DNA from 3 places in the Actinomadura sp. NPDC048394 genome. Region 1 is predicted to be linked to each of the others. Evidence: riboswitches for the same ligand, from Rfam matches in the RefSeq annotation. Region 1 holds a riboswitch; each other region holds the start of a gene.
What was found. A riboswitch is a leader RNA that binds a small molecule or an ion and turns the genes downstream of it on or off. The one in region 1 is predicted to bind S-adenosylmethionine.
Positions count from the first base shown of each region.

Region 2: linked by a shared signal. The riboswitch ahead of thrC (threonine synthase) and the one ahead of AB0C78_RS39885 (aminotransferase class V-fold PLP-dependent enzyme) in region 1 are both predicted to bind S-adenosylmethionine.
Region 3: linked by a shared signal. The riboswitch ahead of AB0C78_RS00700 (GNAT family protein) and the one ahead of AB0C78_RS39885 (aminotransferase class V-fold PLP-dependent enzyme) in region 1 are both predicted to bind S-adenosylmethionine.

Region 1 covers NZ_JBEZJL010000077.1:20,846-27,339, forward strand. The annotation lists gene AB0C78_RS39880 (SseB family protein) at 1-2,982, opposite strand, end outside; gene AB0C78_RS39885 (aminotransferase class V-fold PLP-dependent enzyme) at 3,131-4,429, opposite strand; SAM riboswitch class IV at 4,474-4,590, opposite strand; gene AB0C78_RS39890 (hypothetical protein) at 4,641-5,024, shown strand; gene AB0C78_RS39895 (transglycosylase domain-containing protein) at 5,160-6,494, opposite strand, start outside.
Region 2 covers NZ_JBEZJL010000003.1:204,844-211,337, forward strand. The annotation lists gene AB0C78_RS03235 (sulfotransferase) at 1-638, shown strand, start outside; gene AB0C78_RS03240 (trehalose-6-phosphate synthase) at 772-2,205, opposite strand; gene AB0C78_RS03245 (cation diffusion facilitator family transporter) at 2,339-3,286, shown strand; SAM riboswitch class I at 3,417-3,558, shown strand; gene thrC (threonine synthase) at 3,575-4,819, shown strand; gene AB0C78_RS03255 (MoaD/ThiS family protein) at 4,840-5,118, shown strand; gene AB0C78_RS03260 (cold-shock protein) at 5,295-5,495, shown strand; gene AB0C78_RS03265 (hypothetical protein) at 6,023-6,169, shown strand.
Region 3 covers NZ_JBEZJL010000001.1:132,580-139,073, forward strand. The annotation lists gene AB0C78_RS00680 (NACHT domain-containing protein) at 1-152, opposite strand, end outside; gene AB0C78_RS00685 (hypothetical protein) at 199-837, opposite strand; gene AB0C78_RS00690 (helix-turn-helix transcriptional regulator) at 1,136-2,017, shown strand; gene AB0C78_RS00695 (DUF397 domain-containing protein) at 2,042-2,299, opposite strand; SAM riboswitch class I at 2,704-2,793, shown strand; gene AB0C78_RS00700 (GNAT family protein) at 2,800-3,417, shown strand; gene AB0C78_RS00705 (GNAT family protein) at 3,414-4,040, shown strand; gene AB0C78_RS00710 (alpha/beta hydrolase) at 4,069-4,617, opposite strand; gene AB0C78_RS00715 (Lrp/AsnC family transcriptional regulator) at 4,712-5,197, shown strand; gene AB0C78_RS00720 (ATP-binding protein) at 5,208-5,597, opposite strand; gene AB0C78_RS00725 (helix-turn-helix transcriptional regulator) at 5,784-6,494, shown strand, end outside.

The DNA.
Region 1 (6,494 bases):
GAGCGCCGCCTCGTAGAGCTCCTGGTCGATGCGGTTCCCGGGCTCGAACTCGGGCTCGGGGGCGCCGACGGGCCGCAGCCGCCGCTCCGCCGCCTGCTGCTCGCCGGGCGGTCCGGTCTCGGCGGGCGGTTGCGGGGCGGGGGAGTCGCCCGCCGCTCCGAGGCCGACGATCGCGTGGCCGCCGGTCACGGTGGACGCGTTGCCGTCCGGCGCCGCGTCGGCCGGTGCCGCCGGCCCGGGAGCCTGGACGCCTGCCGCGTCCTGCGCCTCGGCGGCGGGGACGTGGCCGGGCAGACGCTGCGCACCGGTCGCTCCCGGCAGGCTCGGGCCGGCCGGCTCGGCGGGCGTCCCGAGGCCGGTGGACGGGTAGCCGTGCGGGCCGGTGTCTCCGCTGTGGGACGGGGTGTAAGTGCTGGGGGCGGGCCCTGCGGTCGGTGCCTGTGGTGCGTCTTCGCCCGCGCCGGGCGGTACCGGAGGCGCCGCCGGTTCGCCGGTCACAGGACCGCCGACCTGCGGCTGCGGGCCCGTGGAAGTGAAGCCCGGCTGCTCCGCCTGCGGCGCCGGGACCGTGGCGTGCCCGCCGGAGGTAGTGGTCGGTGCCGTCGGCTCGTGCGTGCCCTGCGGGCCGACCTGGGGCTGCGGACCCGTGTGCTGCGGGGCGTCGCCCGGTGCGGCGGGTTCCGGGGCGCCGAAGGCGGGGTGTTCCGCTGGCGGTGCCGGGACGGCGGGGTGCCCGCCGGAGGTCGTGGAGGGTGCCGTCGGCTCGTGCGTTCCCTGCGCGCTGACCTGCGGTTGCGGGCCGGTGTTTTGCGGGCTGACGTCCGGCGCCGCGGCCGGGTCCGGGACGCCGAAGGCGGGCGGCTCGGACGGCGGCGTCAAGGACGCTGCCGCCGGCAGCTGTTCGGGTGCGCCGACCTGGGGTTGCGGGCCCGTGTGCTGCGGGCCGTCTCCCGGCGTGGCCGCGGGTTCCGGGCCACTGAAGGCGGGGTGTCCGCCGGACGTGGTGGACGGTGCCGTCGGCTCGTGCTCCGGTGCTCCGGATGCGCCGACCTGGGGCGCGTCGGGCACCGGGGGCGCGTCCGTCGACGGGACGGCCGGTGCGACCGGGACGGCCGGGTTCTCCGGGGGAGGGGGCGTCGCGGCGGACGGCGGGGTGGCGGCCTTCTCGGGCGCCGTGCGGGGTGGCCCGCTGAGGGCGCGGACCTGCTCGCCCGGCATCGTCGCGTCGATCGGGGTGCCGGGGTTGAGGACGAGCGTCCACTCGGGGTCGGGCCAGGCGGACACGACGTCCAGCAGGCTCGGCATCACGAAGCGGGACGAGCCGATGGCGTCGTTCATCCACTTCAGCGACGTGAACAGCTGCACGGACGTGCGGCCGTGGACGGTGACGGGCCGCCACGGGAACGCCGGGTCCTCCGGCGCGATGCCCCACGGGGTGTCGGGGTCGGCGGCGACGAGGACCTGCGCGCCGAGGAGCACCTTGAAGAAGGTGTCGGTGTCGCGGCGGCGGGCGGCGTCGAAGAGCCGCTGCTCGATGTCGTTCTGCGGCTCGAACCGGTCGGTCATCCGGGCGGCGGCGCGCTGGTCGGCCCAGGTGGCGAGGCCGGGGAGCTGCGCCGCCATGACGGTGCCGCCGGCCGGGGAGCCGGAGTTGATGGCGAGGAGCCAGCCGTGGTCGGGCCAGTAGCGCAGCGCGACGGTGAACGGCAGCTTGATGTACTCGGTGCCGGTCCCGGCGGCGTGCGCGGCCTCGATGAGGCGCTCGGGGGAGGTGAAGACGGGCACGACGGTGTTGCCGTCGACCTCGCGGGTCCGCCACGGGAAGCCGGGGCGGCCGGGGCGGAGCGTGTAGTCGGTGTCGTCCGGGACGGGCAGCAGGATCTCGGTGTCCGCCATCGTCTGCAGGAACAGGTCGTGGTCGTTGTTCGCCGCGGCGCGCAGGAGCTCGCGTTCGACGTCGTTGGCGGGCCGGAATTCGGGCCGGGACGGTTCGCGGGGCGCCTCGCGGGGCAGCTCGCGGTGCTGCCCCTGCAGCTCCTCCCACGGCGACTCGTCCGGAGCGGCCGCGGCCGCGGGCTCCGGCGCCGGTGCGGCGGCGGGCTCCGCCACGGGGGCCGCCGGTTCGGCCGCCGATGCGGCGGGTGCGGGCGGCGCCGGCTCGGCGAGTCCGGGCGCCGACACGGGCGCGGCGGGCGCAGGTCCAGACGGCGCGGGCGGTGCGGGCTCGGCGGGCGTGGGCGGTGTGGGCTCAGCGAGTCCGGGCGCAGGCGCCGATGCAGGCTCGGCCGGTGCAGGCGCCGGTGCGGGTTCGGCGGGTGCGGGATCGGCGAGCCCGGGGGCAGGCGCCGAGGCCAGCGCGGCGGGCGTGGGCGGTGTGGGCTCGGAGAGTCCGGGCGCAGGCGCCGATGCGGGCCGCGCGGGTTCGGCGGGCTCGGCAGGCGCGGGCGCCGGTGCGGGCGCTGTGGGCGCGGCGGGCGCGGGTGGTGCGGGGGCGGTGGCCGCCGGTGGGGCGGGCGCCGCGGCGGTGGCGGACGGGACGTCGGCGCGGCCGACCTGCGGCGGGCGGCCGTCGCCGTCGGCGACCTGGCGGACGAACCAGGCGGGCATCCGCGCCTCGATCGGCAGCGGGGTGCCGCCCGGGTGGCCGGGCGCGTCGACGGCCAGCCACCAGCGGGCGTCGGGCCAGGTCTCGGCGAGGTCGCCGAAGCGCAGCGTCATGAAGTGCCGCCAGGACGGGCCGAGGCAGGCGCGCATCGCGGCGGCGGAGGTGTAGGCGAGGACGTGGACGCGGCCGTCCTCCTCGTGGGTCGGCCAGGCGGGCCGCGCCCGCCCGGCGACGACGCCGTCGACGGCGTCGTCCGGGACGGGCACCACGAGCTCGCTGCCCGCGAGGATGCGGAAGTAGCCCTCCTGGTCTCCGGCCCGTACGCTCTCCTCCAGTCGGCGTTCCAGTTCCGACGTGGGTCGCCACGCGTCGGCCACCGCCGCCACCCCCTGTTTCGTCCGTGCTCGTCCCCGACCCGCCGGGTCCCGGTGGGAGGTCCGGCGGGAAGTAGCGCGACTGCCTACGCTACAGGGGCGAACAGGACCAAAGGCCATAAACGTCTGTGCTTGCGGGCGAGTCCGCAGGTCAGCGCGGTGCCAGTCGTGCCAGCGCGGTGCACAGCCGGTCGATGTGCTCCTCGGTGGTGCCGATCCCGAAGCTCGCGCGGACGGCCGCCCCCTCGCCGCCGCAGCCGGCGGCGCCGTCCCCGCCCAGCAGGTGCCGGACGAGCGGGTGCGCGCAGAACTTGCCGTCCCGCACGCCGATGCCGTGCTCCCCGGACAGCGTAAGCGCCACGTCGCGCGCGTTCCAGCCGGTCACGGTGAAAGACACGATTCCCACGCGCGGCGACCGGTCGCCCCACAGATTCAGCTCGCGGACGTGGGGGAGCGCGGCGAGTCCGGTGCGGAGCCTTGCGAGGAGGCGCTCCTCGCGGGCGGCGAGCGCGTCCCAGCCGGCGGCGGTGAGGGCCTCGCAGGCGGCGGCGAGCGCGATGACGCCGAGGACGTTCGGGGTGCCGGCCTCGTGCCGCTGCTCGGCGCCCGGCGCCCACCGGACCGTGTCGGCGACGGACGCGCTCGCGCCGCCGCCCTTGAGGTAGGGGTCGGCGGCGCGCAGCCAGTCGGCGCGTCCGGCGAGCACGCCCGCGCCGAACGGCGCGTACAGCTTGTGGCCGGAGAACGCGACGTAGTCGAGGCCGAGCGCGGTCATGTCGAGCGGGCGGTGCGGGACGAGCTGCGCGGCGTCCACCGCGATGCGGGCGCCGTGCCGGCGGGCGACCTGCGCGAGCTCGCGGATCGGCCACAGCTCGCCGGTGACGTTGGACGCGGCGGTGACGACGAGGAGCCGCGCGCCGACCGGGGTCGCGGCGAGCGCGCGGTCGGCGGCGTCGATCGCCTCGGCGGGCGTCGCGGGGACGGGGAGCCGCACGGGCCGCTTCCACGGCAGCAGCGACGCGTGGTGCTCGGACTCGAACACGACGACGCTCGTCCCGGTCGGGACGGCGTGCGCGAGCAGGTTCATCGCGTCGGTGGTGTTGCGGGTGAACACGACGGCGGCGCGGCGCCACGCGCCGAGGAACCCGCGCACGGTCTCGCGCGCGCGCTCGTACGCCTCGGTCGTGACCTGCGAGGCGTATCCGGCGCCGCGGTGCACGCTGCTGTAGTACGGCAGCGCGCGCGTGATCGCCTCGTGCACCGCCTCCAGACAGGGCGCGCTGGCCGCGTAGTCGAGGTTGGCGTAGGGGACCTGGCGGCCGTCGACCAGCGGGACGGGCGCGTCCGCGCCGATCACGCGCGGGAAGGCGCGAACTTCCGGCGCGGTGCCGGACGTCTCAGCAGGCGTGAACGAGGAGCGGGACGGGGCGGGGGCGAGCGTGGCGGGCATACCGGTTCCTTCCGGGGTCAGGGACCCCGGGGCCGTGCCTGCGGGATCCGCGCTTGCCGGAACGCGGTCCCGCGTCCGGCCAGGTCCTCACCCGGGGCACCCCATCGCGGACGAAGGGTTGCCGGCCAGCGAGCCGGGGCTTGGCGCTGGCGCTCATGACCTAGTGCGGAAGTATATGCGGAGCCTGTGGCAGATCAAGTGGGAGGGTGCGATGCGGTACGGGGTGGTTCGGGCGCTGGCCGGGGGCGTGGTGATGCTCGGCGCGTCCGGCCTGCTGGGCGCGTGCGGGGCGCTGGGAGGCAACTCCGGCCAGGTGTGCACCGACACGAAGAAGGCGTTCCAGCAGTACGTCACCCAGGTCAGGAGCGTGCCGGCGGCGGAGCCCGCGCAGTGGGGGCAGGCGACGCAGCGGCTCGCGGCCCGCATCGACGGGCTGGCGAAGAAGGCCGACGACGGGACGTTGAAGAAGGCGCTGGAGGACGAGGCGCGGCGGCTGCGCTCCGCCGCCGCGACCGTCGGCACCGGCGACGCGTCGCAGCTCAGCGCCGTGATGAACGACGCGCCGGTGCGCATCGGGAAGGCGTGCGCGCAGTAGCGCGAGGGTGAGACGCGAAGGGGCCCGGCGGCGAACCGCCGGGCCCCTTTCACATTCGGTCAGGCGCCTTCGCGTTCGGTCGGGCGCCTTCGTGCTCGGTCGGGCGCCTTCGCGTTCGGTCGCGGCTTCTCGCGGTCAGTTGAACATCTGGCCGGTGCCTCCGCCGTCGCCCGTGCCTCCGCCGTCGCCGGTGCCGCCCCCGTCGCCGTTGCCGCCGCCGTCGTTCCCGCCTCCGTCATTGCCTCCGCCGTCGCCGTTGCCGCCACCGCCGGGCAGCGTCGGGATGATGGTCGGCAGGTCCGTCGGCGGCTTCGGGTTGCGCGGCCCGTCCGTCCCGCCGGAGGGACGGTGCGACGGGCCGTCGGTGCTCGGCCCCTCGGTGCTCGGCCCGCCGCCGGGCGACGGGCTGCCCCAGCCGCTGCCGGGCGTCTCCGACGGCGACCCGAACGACTTCGGGTCGTAGCCCTTGATGTCGACGGCGTCGGTCATGTACGAGCGCCAGATCTGGGTGGGAAGCTGCCCGCCGTACGAGCCGTAGCCGGGGATGTTCAGCGCCTTGTTGTCCTCGCGGAACATCGCCACGCTCGTCGCCATCTGCGGGACGAACCCGTTGAACCAGATCGCGCGGCCCTCGTCGGTGGTGCCGGTCTTGCCGGCGACGTCGCGGCCGTCGGGCAGCTGCGCGCCGGTGCCGGTGCCGCCCTGGACGACCTGCTGCATCGCGTAGGTGGCGTCCCGCGCGACCTGGGCGCCGAACGCCCGGTCGCCCTTCTCGGCGAACTTGCGGGTCTGGCCCTCGTTGTCGGTGACCGACTTCACCACGTACGGCTGCCGGAACACGCCCTCGTCGGCGAACGTCGCGTACACCCCGGCCTGCTGCACCGGGTGCAGCGACACGATGCCGAGCGGGAACGACGCGGCGGCGCGCTGCGCCGGCGTCATCTGCGACGCCGAGATGCCGAGCTTCTCCGCCATCGCGGCGATCTTGTCGTTGCCGATGTCCTGGCCGAGGTTCACGTAGGCGGTGTTGACCGAGTGCTCGGTCGCGGTGACGAGGTTGATGTTCCCGAAGCTCTCGCCGCTGTCGTTCTTGATCGAGTGCCCGCCGAAGTACTGCGGGGAGCTGCCGTCGTAGGTGTCGGACAGGCTCTTGCCGTCCTCCAGCGCGGCGGCCAGCGCGATCGGCTTGAAGCCCGACCCCGCCTGCGCGGTGTCGTAGAACGCGCTGCTCGCGGCCTCCGTCAGGTAGTTGCGGCCGCCGTAGAAGGCCAGCACCTGCCCGGTGTTCGGGTCGACGGACACGAGCCCGGTCCGGATCTTCTTGCTCATCCCGGCCGGGACGTTGTTCTCCACGGCCTGCTTCGCCGCGTCCATCAGCCGCTTGTCGCACGTCGTGGTGATCTTCAGGCCGCTGCGGTTGATCTCGTCCTCGGTGTAGCCGCGCCGCTCCTCCAGCTCCTTCTTGGCCAG
Region 2 (6,494 bases), on a different contig from region 1:
GGCACGCCGGCGCGCTGCTGCGGATGTTCCCGGACGCGCAGTTCGTCCACCTCGTCCGCGACGGCCGGGACTGCGTCGCGTCCCTCAAGGAGATGCCCTGGTACGGCCAGGACCTCAACCACGCCATCTCCGTCTGGCGCGAGGCGATCGACACCGGCCACCGGCTCGCGGCCCGTCTCGGCCCGGACGCCTTCTACGAGCTGCAGTACGAGCGGCTCGTCGCCGACCCCGGCGACGAGCTGTCCCGGCTGTGCGAGTTCCTCGGCGAGGACTACCACCCGGCGATGACCGCGCCGCAGTCCCTCGCGCAGCGCATCGTCCCGCCGCAGAAGACGTGGCACGGCCTCACCCGCGACGCCGTCACGTCCACCCGCATCGGGTCGTGGGCGCAGCGGCTGGACGCCTGGGAGATCAGCCTCGCCGAGGCCGCGTTCGGCGACCGGCTCGCCGCGTACGGCTACGAGCCCAGCGGCCTGCCCAAGCCCCCCGCCGCCCGGCTCGCCCGCTTCGCCCGGACCGCCGCGCACCGCCGCATGGCGCACAGCAAGGCCGACCTCCGCGAACGCTGGCAGCGCCGGCACGAGCCGAGCCCCGTCGACTGCCGCCTCGCGCCCATCGACGACCCCGTGGCGCGCTAGGCGGGGCGCTGCGGCCGGGCGCTGCGGCTTAGGCACTGGCGCGGGGCGCTGCGGCGGGGCGCTGCGGCGGGGCGCTGCGGCGGGGCGCTGCGGCGGGGCGCTGCAGCGCTGGGTGAGAGGTTGAGCGGGAGCGCTAGTCGAGGGCTGCGAGCTGGTCGGCGAACCAGCGCTGGGGCGGGAGCGCCGTCGCGGCGGACACGAGCCGCGCGCAGCGCTCGGCCCGCTGGTCGCGGGGCATCAGTAGACCCTGGTGCAGCGCCTCCGCGGTCTGCGAGACGTCGTACGGGTTCACCACGAGCGCGTCGTCCGACAACTCCGCCGCGGCGCCCGCCTCGCGCGACAGCACGAGCGCGCAGCCCCGCTCGGACAGGACGGGCCCCTCCTTCGCGACGAGGTTCATCCCGTCCCGGATCGGGTTCACCAGCAGCACGTCCGCGAGCCCGTACGCGGCGAGCGACCGCGGATAGTCGTCGTTGACCTGCAGGATCAGTGGCTCCCATGTCGCGGTGCCGAACTCCTCGGCGATCTGCTTGGCCATCCGCTGCACGGCAGCCGTGTACTCCCGGTACTCCGGCAGGTCGTAGCGCGATGGGTACGCGAACGCGAGGTGCACCACGCGCCCGTGCCACTCCGGATGGTTGGCGAGCATCTCCCGGTACGCGGCGAGCCCCCGCACGATGTTCTTCGACAGCTCCGTCCGGTCGATGCGGACGATGAGCTGGCGGTCGCCCACCTGCTCGCGCAGCGCGCGCGCCCGCTCCGCCACGTCTTGCTGTGCGGCGCGCTCCCGCAGCGCCGTCCCGTCGACGCCGAGGCCGTGGACGCCCACATGCGTCGTTCGCCCACCGCACGTGACGGTGCGGGCCGCGCGGTCGACGCGCGCGCCGAGCACCACTTCGCAGCAGTCGAGGAACGCCGAAGCCCAGCGTTCGGTGAGGAACCCCGCGTGGTCCGCGCCGAGGATGCCCGATAGGACCTGCGCACCGATGTCGTCCGGGAGCAGCCGGAAGTACTCCGGCGGCGCCCACGGCGTGTGCGAGAAATGCACGATCCTGAGGTCGGGACGTCGCTCCCGCAGCATCCGCGGCGCCAGCGACAGGTGGTAGTCCTGGATCGCCGCCTTCGCGCCCGGCGCCGCGTCCCGCGCCAGCGCGTCGGCGAACGCCGCGTTGTACGCCTCGTACGACTGCCAGTCGCGCCGCGCGCGCGCATCGAAGTGCGGGCTGCGCGGGGTGTCGTACAGCAGGTGGTGGACGAACCACAGCGTCGAGTTCGCGACCGCGTTGTACGCCCGGTGGAACGTCGCCGCCGGGATGTCCAGCATCCGGACCGCCGCACCGCCGGTGTCGTGCCCGGCGAGGTCGATCCGCCCGTCCGGGGCGCGCCGCGCCGCCGTCCGGTCGGCCTCGCCGAGGCTCGCGCACACCCACAGCACGTCCTGCCCGGACGCCACGCCGGCGAGGCCCGACACGAGGCCGCCGCCTCCCCGCCGCATCTCCAGCGCGCCGTCGTCGGACAGCGAGAACGACACGGGCCCGCGGTTCGACGCCACCACCACTTGGCTCATACGGGAAGGGTCTCAGTTGTGACGGGGGTGCTTCAAAGTGGCCCAGGGGGAATACTTCGGCACCGCCCGGCGGGTAGGCATCCGTACCTAAAGCGCCGTGGTTAGGGGGATTCGCGACGGGTACCCGGACGGAATGAGCCGGGCCGAGACGACCAAGACCGTCCTCGTCGCCGGGGCGGCGAACCTCATCCTCGCCATCGCCAAGCTGATCGCCGGGATGCTCGCCGGATCGAGCGCGATGCTCGCCGAGGGCGCCCACTCCGTCGCCGACACCCTCAACCAGGGCTTCCTGTTCACCTCGCTGCGCCGCAGCGCCCGCCCGCCCGACCGGCGCCACCCCTTCGGCTACGGCAACGAGCGCTACTTCTGGTCGCTGCTCGCCGCGTTCGGCATCTTCGTCGCCGGCGGCGGCTTCTCCATCTTCGAGGGCATCCTCACGATGACCGGGCACGGCGGCTCCGAAGGCGACGTGTGGCTCGCCTACGGCGTCCTCGCCCTCGGCGCGCTGCTGGAGGGCACGTCCTGGGTCCGCGCGTTCACGCAGGCGCGCCGCGAGACCCGCGAGAACGGCCGCGACATCGTCGACCACGTCCGCCGGTCGCCCGACGTCACCTTCAAGGCCGCGCTGTTCGAGGACACCGCCGCGATGATCGGCCTCGCGTTCGCCGCCGCCGGGCTCGTGCTGCGGCAGCTCACCGGCTCGCAGTTCTGGGACGGCCTCGCGTCCGTGCTGATCGGGCTGCTGCTCGTCGTCGTCGCGTTCGTGCTCGGCCGCGACAGCAAGGGCCTGATCATCGGCCGCGCCGCCGACCCCGCCGCGCAGGCCGAGATCCGCGCCGAGATCGCCGGGGCGCCCGGCGTGACCGGCGTCGACGACCTGCTCACCATGCACTTCGGCCCGGACGAGCTGCTCGTCGCCGCCCGCGTCAACTTCTCCGACGCCATCAGCGCCGACCAGGCCGAGGACGTCGCCGGCGAGATCGACCGGCGGCTCAAGGAGCGCGTCCCGATCGTCCGGCACGTCTTCCTCGACCCCACCCAGCGCGCCCCCGCCCGGCCCGCCGCCGACGAGCCCGCGTGATCAAGACCACGCCCGGGTAACGTCTCACAGGGCGGACCCACCTGTCTGCCATCCGGTCACGTCATGTAAAGTTCGCATACGAGTTCAAAGCGCTCGTTCTCTACAGCGTGCGACCTCGACAACTGAATACCGCTCATCCAGAGGGGTGGAGGGACCGGCCCTGCGAAGCCCCGGCAACCACCCGGCTATGGCGCGCTCGCGATCCTGCGAGGCCGGCCGGGAGATGGTGCCAACTCCGGCCTGCGACCAAGGTGGCGCAGGGAAGATGGGGAGAAAGGCCTCGCCCTCATGGCATTCACGCCTGCCACGGACCTCGGACCCGCTACCGCCCTCGTCTGCCGCGAATGCGGCTCCAAGCGCGATCTCGGCCCCTTCTACGCGTGCGAGGAGTGTTTCGGCCCGCTGGAGATCGCCTACGACTTCGGCGGGATCACCCGGGCCGACATCGAGTCCGGTCCGCGCAACATCTGGCGCTACCGCGGGCTGCTGCCCGTCCCGTCGACCGTCGCCGACACCCCCAACACCGAGCCCGGCCTGACCCGGCTCGTCCGCGCCGACAACCTCGCCGAGAGCCTCGGCCTGCAGCGGCTGTGGGTGAAGGACGACAGCGGCAACCCGACCCACTCGTTCAAGGACCGCGTCGTCGCGGTCGCGCTCGCCGCCGCCCGCGAACTCGGCTTCAAGGTGCTGGCCTGCCCGTCCACCGGCAACCTCGCCAACGCGGTCGCCGCCGCGGCGGCCCGCGCCGGGATCCGCAGCGCCGTGTTCGTCCCGTCGAACCTCGAGTCCCAGAAGATCATCACGACGGCCGTGTACGGCGGGACGTTCGTCACCGTCGACGGCAACTACGACGACGTGAACCGGCTCGCGTCCGAGATCGCCGGCGAGCAGGACGACTGGGCGTTCGTCAACGTCAACGTCCGCCCGTACTACGCCGAGGGCTCCAAGACGCTCGGCTACGAGATCGCCGAGCAGCTCGGCTGGCGGCTGCCCGACCAGATCGTGGTGCCGGTCGCGTCCGGCTCCCAGCTCACCAAGATCGACAAGGCGTTCCAGGAGCTGATCAAGCTCGGCCTCGTCGAGGACAAGCCGTACCGGGTGTTCGGCGCGCAGGCCGCCGGCTGCGACCCCGTCTCCGCCGCGTTCAAGGCGGGCCACGACGTCGTCCGGCCGGTCAAGCCCGACACCATCGCCAAGTCCCTGGCGATCGGCAACCCCGCCGACGGCCCCTACGTCCTCGACGTGACGCGCCGCACCGGCGGCGCCGTCGAGGACGTCACCGACGAGCAGGTCGTCGACGGCATCCGGCTGCTCGCCCGCACCGAGGGCATCTTCGGCGAGACCGCCGGCGGCGTCACCGTCGGCTGCCTGCGCAAGCTCGTCGAGGCGGGCACCCTCGACCCGTCCGCCGAGACCGTGATCATCAACTCCGGTGACGGGCTGAAGACCCTCGACGCCGTCGCGCCCGTCGCCAAGCCCAGTGCGAACATCGCGCCGACGCTGGAGGCGTTCCGCGCCGCCGGCCTCGCCTGAGAACAAGAAGGAGCCAGCAGATGAGCAGCGTGTCCGTCCGCATCCCGACGATCCTGCGGACCTACACCGGCGGCGAGGCCGAAGTGAAGGCCGAGGGCGACACCCTGCGCGCCGTGGTCGCCGACCTGGAGGCCAGCTACACCGGCATCGCGGCCCGCATCCTCGACGACGCCGGCAAGATCCGCCGGTTCGTGAACGTCTACGTCGGCGACGAGGACGTCCGGTTCGCCGAGGGCCTGGACACCGCGACCCCCGCGGGCACCCAGATCTCGATCATCCCCGCCGTCGCCGGCGGCTGACCGCCACCGGCCATCCCGCCCCCGCCCCCGGGGCACCGCCGTACCCGCCGGGTAGGGTCGACTCCGATCATGCCGAGTCGACCCCGCCGCGGCCCAGCGCCGTGACGACGCGGCTGGTCCGGGTTCCCGCGGTGGCAGGGGCGGGGGCCGGGCACGCTCGGACGGCGGGGCTGGGAATGGCGCAGGGCACGGTCAAGTGGTTCAACGCCGACAAGGGGTACGGCTTCATCGCGGTCGACGGGGGCCGTGACGTCTTCGTCCACCATTCGGCGATCCAGATGGACGGCTATCGCACCCTCGAGCAGGGCCAGCGCGTCGAGTTCGAGATCACCCAGAGCGACCGCGGCCCCCAGGCCGACGCCGTCCGCCCGCTCTGACCCGTCCCCGCCTGTTCGCGCCGGGGGCACGGGGATACGATCAAGGTCCGGCTTTCGGTACCCGGACCGCTGTCCCGCCCCAGTGATCCATGACGCAGGGGTGAGGCTCATGGAACAGTCGATGACGTGGCAGGGCGGACCCGGTGTTCCGTCCACGACCTGGCGCGGCGGGGCCAACGTCCCGTCCATGGCGTTCGGGCGGTTGAACGCCACCTGGCCATTGGCCTCGCTGAGGCTGAGCCATTCCGGAATCGTCCTGGCCGCCGTTCGCAATCGGTTCCACCTGACCCCGGCCGACGTGGTGGCCGCCTTTTCCCTGCTCGGCCTCGCTGCTCAGCAGAGGGATCGGCATCGAAACCCGCGACGGTCAGGTCCTGGTCTTCTGGACCTCCGAGGCCTCCGCCATCCTTCCCGCGCTGCAGGCCGCGGGCTTCCCGGTCTCGCCCGCACCGCGCAACGCCTTCCGGGAGATCCGCGCCGCTCGCCGACGCCTCGCCCCGACCGCCTCGGCGAGAAGCCAATTCGCCTTGCGCGGGGTCCTCGTCCTGGCCGGGCTCCTGTGCCTCGTGCTCCTGAAGCCGATCCTGCTGCCGGACTACCCCTGGCCCATGCTCGCTATCGCCCTGCTGTCCTTCGCGGCCCTCAACGGTCTGCTCTACCTGCGACGGAAGTGACCCCACCCTCCCCTCTACAACGCACTTCACCCAAGGCCGAGCTTTTCGTGAACAGTGGGGCACGGACCGGCACAGCACGGCGCAACACCACATGTCCGACAGATCGCCCGAGTATCGCGCCGCAGGTCAGAGCCGCTCCGGGCGTCCCGGCGCAGACGAGTGCCGCGAGGCTGTGCGGCGCTTGCACTCGGCAGGGTAGAGTGCTAAAAAACGGTTGGCACTCTACTGTGGAGAGTGACAGCTTCACAGTCTGGGTCGGGGCGACGAGGCCCCAGTCCGGTGGCGGAATGGCAGCCGCCGGGCGCGGGGCCGTCCGTCGCGGGCG
Region 3 (6,494 bases), on a different contig from region 1:
CGCCGCTTGAGTTCGTCCGGGAATCCCGTCCTGATCAGCTCGGTGAGGTCCTTGCCAGCGGCGTCACGCGTGGAGCGCCCGGCGAGCCACCGTCCCACGGCCAGCCGCGCCACCGATGCCCCCACCCGCAACGCGGCCACCTCAACCGACATGGCACCTCCGACGAGACCGGCTGAGCCATTATGGCGGGAAACCCGGTCATGCGATGGCCATTGGCCGGCTCTCGACCGCCGCCGTTATCTCCGGCACGTGAACGAATCCCTGGCGGCGGCGCGCGGCGACCGACACTCGCACGTCCGGTCGGTACTCCGCAGGGCATATGCCGTCGTAACCGTGTTTGACGATTCCCCAGTAGATGTCCTCAGAGACGACCAGAACGAGAGGTGCACTACTCGTCCGCAGGCATTTCTTCAGTTTCGGGGCGTCCAGCAGGCGGCACGCCAGGTCGATGGCCTCTCCGAACGGACCGTTCTCGTCCTGGTGGATCTCTCCGGCGTGCACCACGGCCCGCAGCCGCATGCTCCTGCTCAGGCGCTCCGCCGCCGGTAACGCCTCGTTGTAGTCGGCGAGCTGGCGGGCGAGCCGGGGGACGAGCCGGGACAGCAGATAGGTCTTGGGCAGTTCGTCGACCGGCTGGAACAGCGCGAGGACGCCGTCTCCCCGGTCCTCGAAGGGATCGCACCACCGGTCGTCGATGCCGGTGCGTGCCATGGCCTCTTTCAGCTGGCCGTAGATCTGGCTCCGCAGCGCTTCCTTGATCGGATTCGTGCGAAAGGCCCCCGTCGAGTTCTCCAGGTCGACGGCCAGAATGCTCCTGTGCACCGGGTTGCCGCTCACCCGAGCGCCCCCAATCCCGCACGTCCCGCCTGCCGGCGATCGTCGCTCTCCTCTTAGAAGGTTCGCCAATAGTCTGCGACCGGATTCGGCAACCGTGCAAGGTGCACGGCGACATGCATCGCCTCTGTATCCATCTGGCAAGCTTGACGACTTCTGGTGGGACAGCAGGATGTCAAAGGTAGGGGACCGCTTTTGCGCGAAGCCTGGTGATCCGGAGAGGACGAGGTTATCGTTGCCCTGCAACTTGCAGATCGGCGCCCGGGCCGCAGGGCCGAAACCGATTCGCTGGGAGGCAGGGGTGGCAGCAGCGCCGACCGTCCGCCGTCGCCGCCTCGGCATCGAGTTGCGGCGGCTCCGGGAGGGCCTGGGCCACACGGTCGAGGAGATCGCGGATCGGCTCGACTGGTCACCGTCGAAATTGAGCCGGATCGAGAACGCCCGTATCGGCGTGCGGGTCTCGGACGTCCGGCTGCTGCTGAAGTTGTACCGGGTGGGCGAGGGCCACCAAGGGGAGGTGCTGGCGCTCGCGCAGGCCGCGACGGAGCAGGGCTGGTGGGCCGGGTACCGGGACGTCCTGTCCGGCGAATTCGGTACCTACGTCGCGCTGGAGGACGAGGCGCGCACTGCCCTGACCTTCGGGACATACGCCGTTCCTGGGCTCCTGCAGAACAGGCAGTACGCGCACCGAATATTGGACAGCGGCAGAATTATCGCCGTTTCCACGCCTCGGCAGGTCGAACGCCGCCTGGATCTCCGCATGCGACGGCAGGACGTACTGCGTCGCGAGAATCCACTGACCCTTTCCGCCGTTATCGATGAGTCCGTCCTGCTGCGCACCGTCGGCGACCGCGACATCATGCGCGGGCAAATGCTCGATCTCATTGAACTGGCCGAGTTGCCGAACGTGCACGTCCACGTGCTTCCGATGGATGTCGACAGGGAGCCGATATTCGCGGACACCTTCACGCTTCTGGAGTTCGCTCCCGCCTACGATGTCACCTTTCCGGATGCCGTCTATCTGGACAATCTACTGACCATGGCGATACTGCAGAGCGACGACGCCACGCACATGTACCGGTTGTGCTGGGACGCCCTCAGGTCGGTCTCGCTCTCCGCCGACGATTCCCTGCGCCGGATATCCCAGGCGGCCGAGGAGTGGGGGCGGGCCGGCCCCCGCTGACCTGCGCCGGGATGGCCACGGCGATCACCGATCCGGATGGTCCTTGATCGCCTGCAGCAGGCCGGCGAAGCGTTCGGCCGAGAGGGGCAGAACCCGCTCCGGTCGTTCAGAGTCCCTCAGTCCCATCTCACCCGGTGAAAGCCGCGCCACTTCGACGCAGTTCCAGTCGCCCGAGCACTCCCTGTCGTCCGTGCATCCTGTGCTTCTGCGCCATGCCCGCGCCGGCGTTCCGGTGGGTGGGTCGCCGGTGCTTCTTCCGTCGTTGTGCGTCCGTGCGGGCATGCTTTGCTCCCTTCTGCGTGACCACGGCGCGGGGGTGTGTGGTCGAGGTAGAGGCTAGCGAGCCGAGCGCCGGTTTCGCGGGTGTTTTCCCCAGCATTTCCGACATTGATGAACCGTCCAACTAGTGTAAATCGGACAGTCAGCAGCAAAAGCGGATTTACGTGGTAGTTAACATGAGGGCGAGCGGGGTGGGCCGACGGTTTGGAAGCGCGTGATGCGCTCACCGCAATGACCGCTCGGGTACATTTTTGTGCAGTTGCCGGTGAGGTGAGATTCTCAATCGAAAACGCTTGGGTGTGCATCAGAAGGCAGTACGGGACGTCCGTTGGCGCGAGACGGGACGATGAGGCGCCTGGAAACGTGTTGACGGGGCGGGAAGGGGCGAGGCAGGATGCGGGGGGTTGTGATCATCTAGAGGATCTGAGGGACCTGGCCCGGTGACGGTCCGGCAACCTGCCTTCGCGGCAAGGTGCCAACGCCAGGAGCGATGAGGAGAGTTCATGGGCGTGCGCCTTGATGTTCCTGTGCTGGCCGGGACGCTGGTTCGGCTGGAGCCGTTGACGTTGGAGCATGTGCCGGAGCTGGCTGAGGCCGCGGAGGAGAACCGGTCGTCCTACGGGTTCACGCTCGTGCCTGGGGCGGCGGATATGGAGTCGTATGTCGCCGGGCAGCTCGCGCGGCCCGGGCTGACGCCGTTCGCGCAGGTCAGGGTCGCGGACGGGAAAGCGGTCGGGCATACGGGGCTGTGGGATCCGCGGACGTGGCCCGGCACGGACCGGCTGTGCGCGATCGAGATCGGGTGGACGTGGCTGGCGGCGTCCGCGCAGGGCACCGGCATCAACGTCGAGGCGAAGCGGCTTCTGTTCACCTACGCGTTCGAGACCTTGGGCGTCGTGCGCGTCGATCTCAAGACGGACGCGCGGAACGAGCGGTCGCGGCGGGCGATCGAGCGGCTCGGCGTGCACTTCGAGGGGGTGCTGCGGAGCTGGTCGCCGTCGTGGGCGCCGGGCGAGGAGGGCACGCTGCGCGACTCGGCGATGTTCTCGGTGGTCGAGTCCGAGTGGCCGTCGGTGAAGACGGCCATGACGAACCGGCTGGCGGAGACCGTCGCGAGGTGACGGCGAGCGGGTTTCCCGGGCGCGTGCCGGTGCTGGGCGGGACGGTCGTACGGCTGGAGCCGCTGGCGATGGGGCATGTGCCGGAGCTTGCGGAGGCCGCCGAGGAGGACAGGTCGTCGTACGGGTTCACTCCGGTGCCCTCGGGGGCGGGCATGGAGGCGTACGTATCCGACAAGCTCGACCGTCCTGGGCTCATGGCGTTCGCGCAGGTCAGGGTGGTGGACGGGAGGGCGGTCGGGCATACCGCGCTGTTGCATCCGCGGCCGTGGCCAGGCCGGGACCGGCTGTGCGCGGTCGAGATCGGGTGGACGTGGCTGTCGGCGTCCGCGCAGGGCACCGGCGTCAATGTCGAGGCGAAGCGGCTTCTGTTCGGCTACGCGTTCGAGACGCTGGGCGTGGCCCGCGTGGAGTTGAAGACGGATGCGCGGAACGAGCGGGCGCGTCGGGCGATCGAGCGGCTCGGCGCGCATTTCGAGGGCGTCCTGCGCAGGTACTCGGAGTCGTGGGTGGCCGGCGAGGAGGGCGAGTTGCGGGACACAGCCATGTACTCGGTGGTCGAGTCGGAGTGGCCGTCCGTGAAGGCGGCGATGGCGAACCGCTTGGCGGACGCCGGCCAGGTCTGATGGCGCCGCGACCTGCGGTGGTGGCCGTTCAGTGTTGGGACAGCGAGTCCAGCAGGTCGCGGCCCTGCTGCCACGAGCCGAGGTCGCTGGCGGAGTTGATGTGTCCACATGCGCCCGTCAGGTGAAATCGTGCCTCCCAGCGCGTTGCGAAGCCGACGGCGGCCTCGGGAGTGCAGTACGGGTCGTTGGCGCTGCCCACCACCAAGGCCGGGCATGGCAATGGCTGCGCTGACACGTCGGTGAACGTCGCGGCCGCCTGGCGTGGGAATGCGGGTGCGTCCGGGTCGGGCGGCGCGACCAGGAACGCGCCGCCTACTCGGCTTGAGGGGTTCCTGAGCAGCCAGGTGGACGCCGCCCAGCAGCCAAGGCTGTGGGCGACCAGCACGACCTGGCTGTCCTGCCGGGACGCGTCGTCGTATGCGTGCTGCACGGCGCCGACCCAGTCGTCCAGGTCGGGGGCGGACCACGAGGCAGGGGAGATCCTCACCGCCGAGGCGCCCCACTGCCGCTCCCACAAGGTCTGCCAGTGCTGCTCGTCCGATCCGTCGATGCCCGGGACGATGACGTGCGCGGTCAATGCCCACCACCATTTCACTCGTCGCTCTCTGCGATCATGAGGGCGTTCCGACGCCGATTCTGATGGATGCATCGGCACGGTGGTCGACTTGCAAGTGATCTCAAAGAAGATGGTGCGGACGACGATGGAATCACTCGACCGGATAGACCGGGACATACTTGCCCTGCTCCAGGCCGACGGCCGGCTGACCGGCGCTGAGGTGGGACGCCGCGTCGGGCTCTCACAGCCCGCGGCGAGCGCCCGCATCCAGCGGCTGGAGAAGAGCGGCGTCATCACCGGCTACCGAGCGCTGGTCGATCCGGAAGCCCTCGGACTGAACATCCACGCGGTCGTCCGGCTGCGCACCACGCACGCCCGGCTTTCCCGCGCTCTGGAGTTCGCCGCCCGGACTTCCGAGATCGCCTCCACCCTCAGGGTCACCGGAGAGGACTGCCTCATCTTCGACGTCTACTGCCCGCAGGCGGCACGGCTCGAAGAGGTCGTGGACGCACTCGCCCGGTACGGTCCCGTCACGACGTCCCTCGTGCTCCGCGCCTATCCGCAGAAGCCGCTGACCGACGCGACGCCGGCGACGTCATGACCCGAAGCGGCTAGAGCTCGAACCAGACGGCGTGGCCTGCGGCGCGCGGTTCCGTGCCCCAGGTCTTCGCGACGGACGCGACGATCCGCAGGCCGCGTCCGGTGACGTCCAACTCGGCCGCCTCGGCGACGTGCGGGACGGTCGCCGCCTGCCCGTCGTCAATCACCTCGATTCGGACGGCCCGCGCCGAGTGGGTCACCTCCACGCGGATCTGCCCGTCGCGTCCCGACTCGGTGTAGCGCAGCGCGTTCGTCAGCAGCTCGCTCATGCACAGCGCCGCGTCGTCCAGGCACGGATGCTCCCGGCCCAGCACGTCGCGCAGCCAGCGCCGTGCGTGCCCCACCGCCCGGTCCATCCCCGGCAACAGAAGCGCGTCGAACCTCATGGTCGGCGCAGTCATCGCCCACTCCCTTCGCATCGCTGTCGCCGAAAAGAATGAGCCGGACATCCCCCGCCGAACGATGCGTTCGCCGGCCTCGTCCGCAGGTCCTCGGGCAAGAGTGCCCCAGTCACTTTTGACTGAGGCACTCTTGCCGCCTTCGTTGGAAACCTTCATCGTGACGCAAAGTCAAGGCATGATTACTCCATGGAGAACGCGCAGCGCCCGACCATGCGAAGCCGCAAGCTCGGCCAGCGCCTTCGCGCCATCCGCGAGGACCGAGGGCTCACCCTCCAGAAGGCCGCCCGCCTGCTCAACCGCACCCCGTCCTCGCTCAGCAAGCTCGAAACCGGCAAACGCGGCATCCGCCGCCCCGCCCTGGAGCACATGCTCGACCGCTACGAGATCAGCGATCCTGGCGAGCGCCAAGCCCTGTACGACCTCGCCCGAGACTCCGGCAAGAAGGGCTGGTGGCTCCGCTACGAGGGGAAGTTGGCCCCTTCGATGCTGGACTACATCTCCTTGGAGTCGGATGCGGCATCGATAAAGAGTCACCAGCTACACCTTGTACCTGGGCTTATGCAGACCGAAGAGTACGCTCGTGAGGTCATTGGGTCCGCCAAGGTCTTGGGCGTTGAGCCTGACATTGACGGGCTGGTGGAAGTTCGTATGCGGCGCCAGCAACTCTTGTTCGAGGAGGACGCGCCTCATCTGTGGGTTGTCGTCTACGAGACCGTTGTCCATCAGCAGTTCGGTGGGCGGCAAGTGGCTCGAGGGCAGCTCAGGCGGCTCATTGAGCTTGCGGAGCTGCCCAATGTGACCTTTCAGATTCTTCCCTTTTCGGCTGGTACTCACCCGGGCCTCAACGGCTCATTTACCACATTGGAAACCAATGATCTTTCGGTGGTCCTGGTTGAG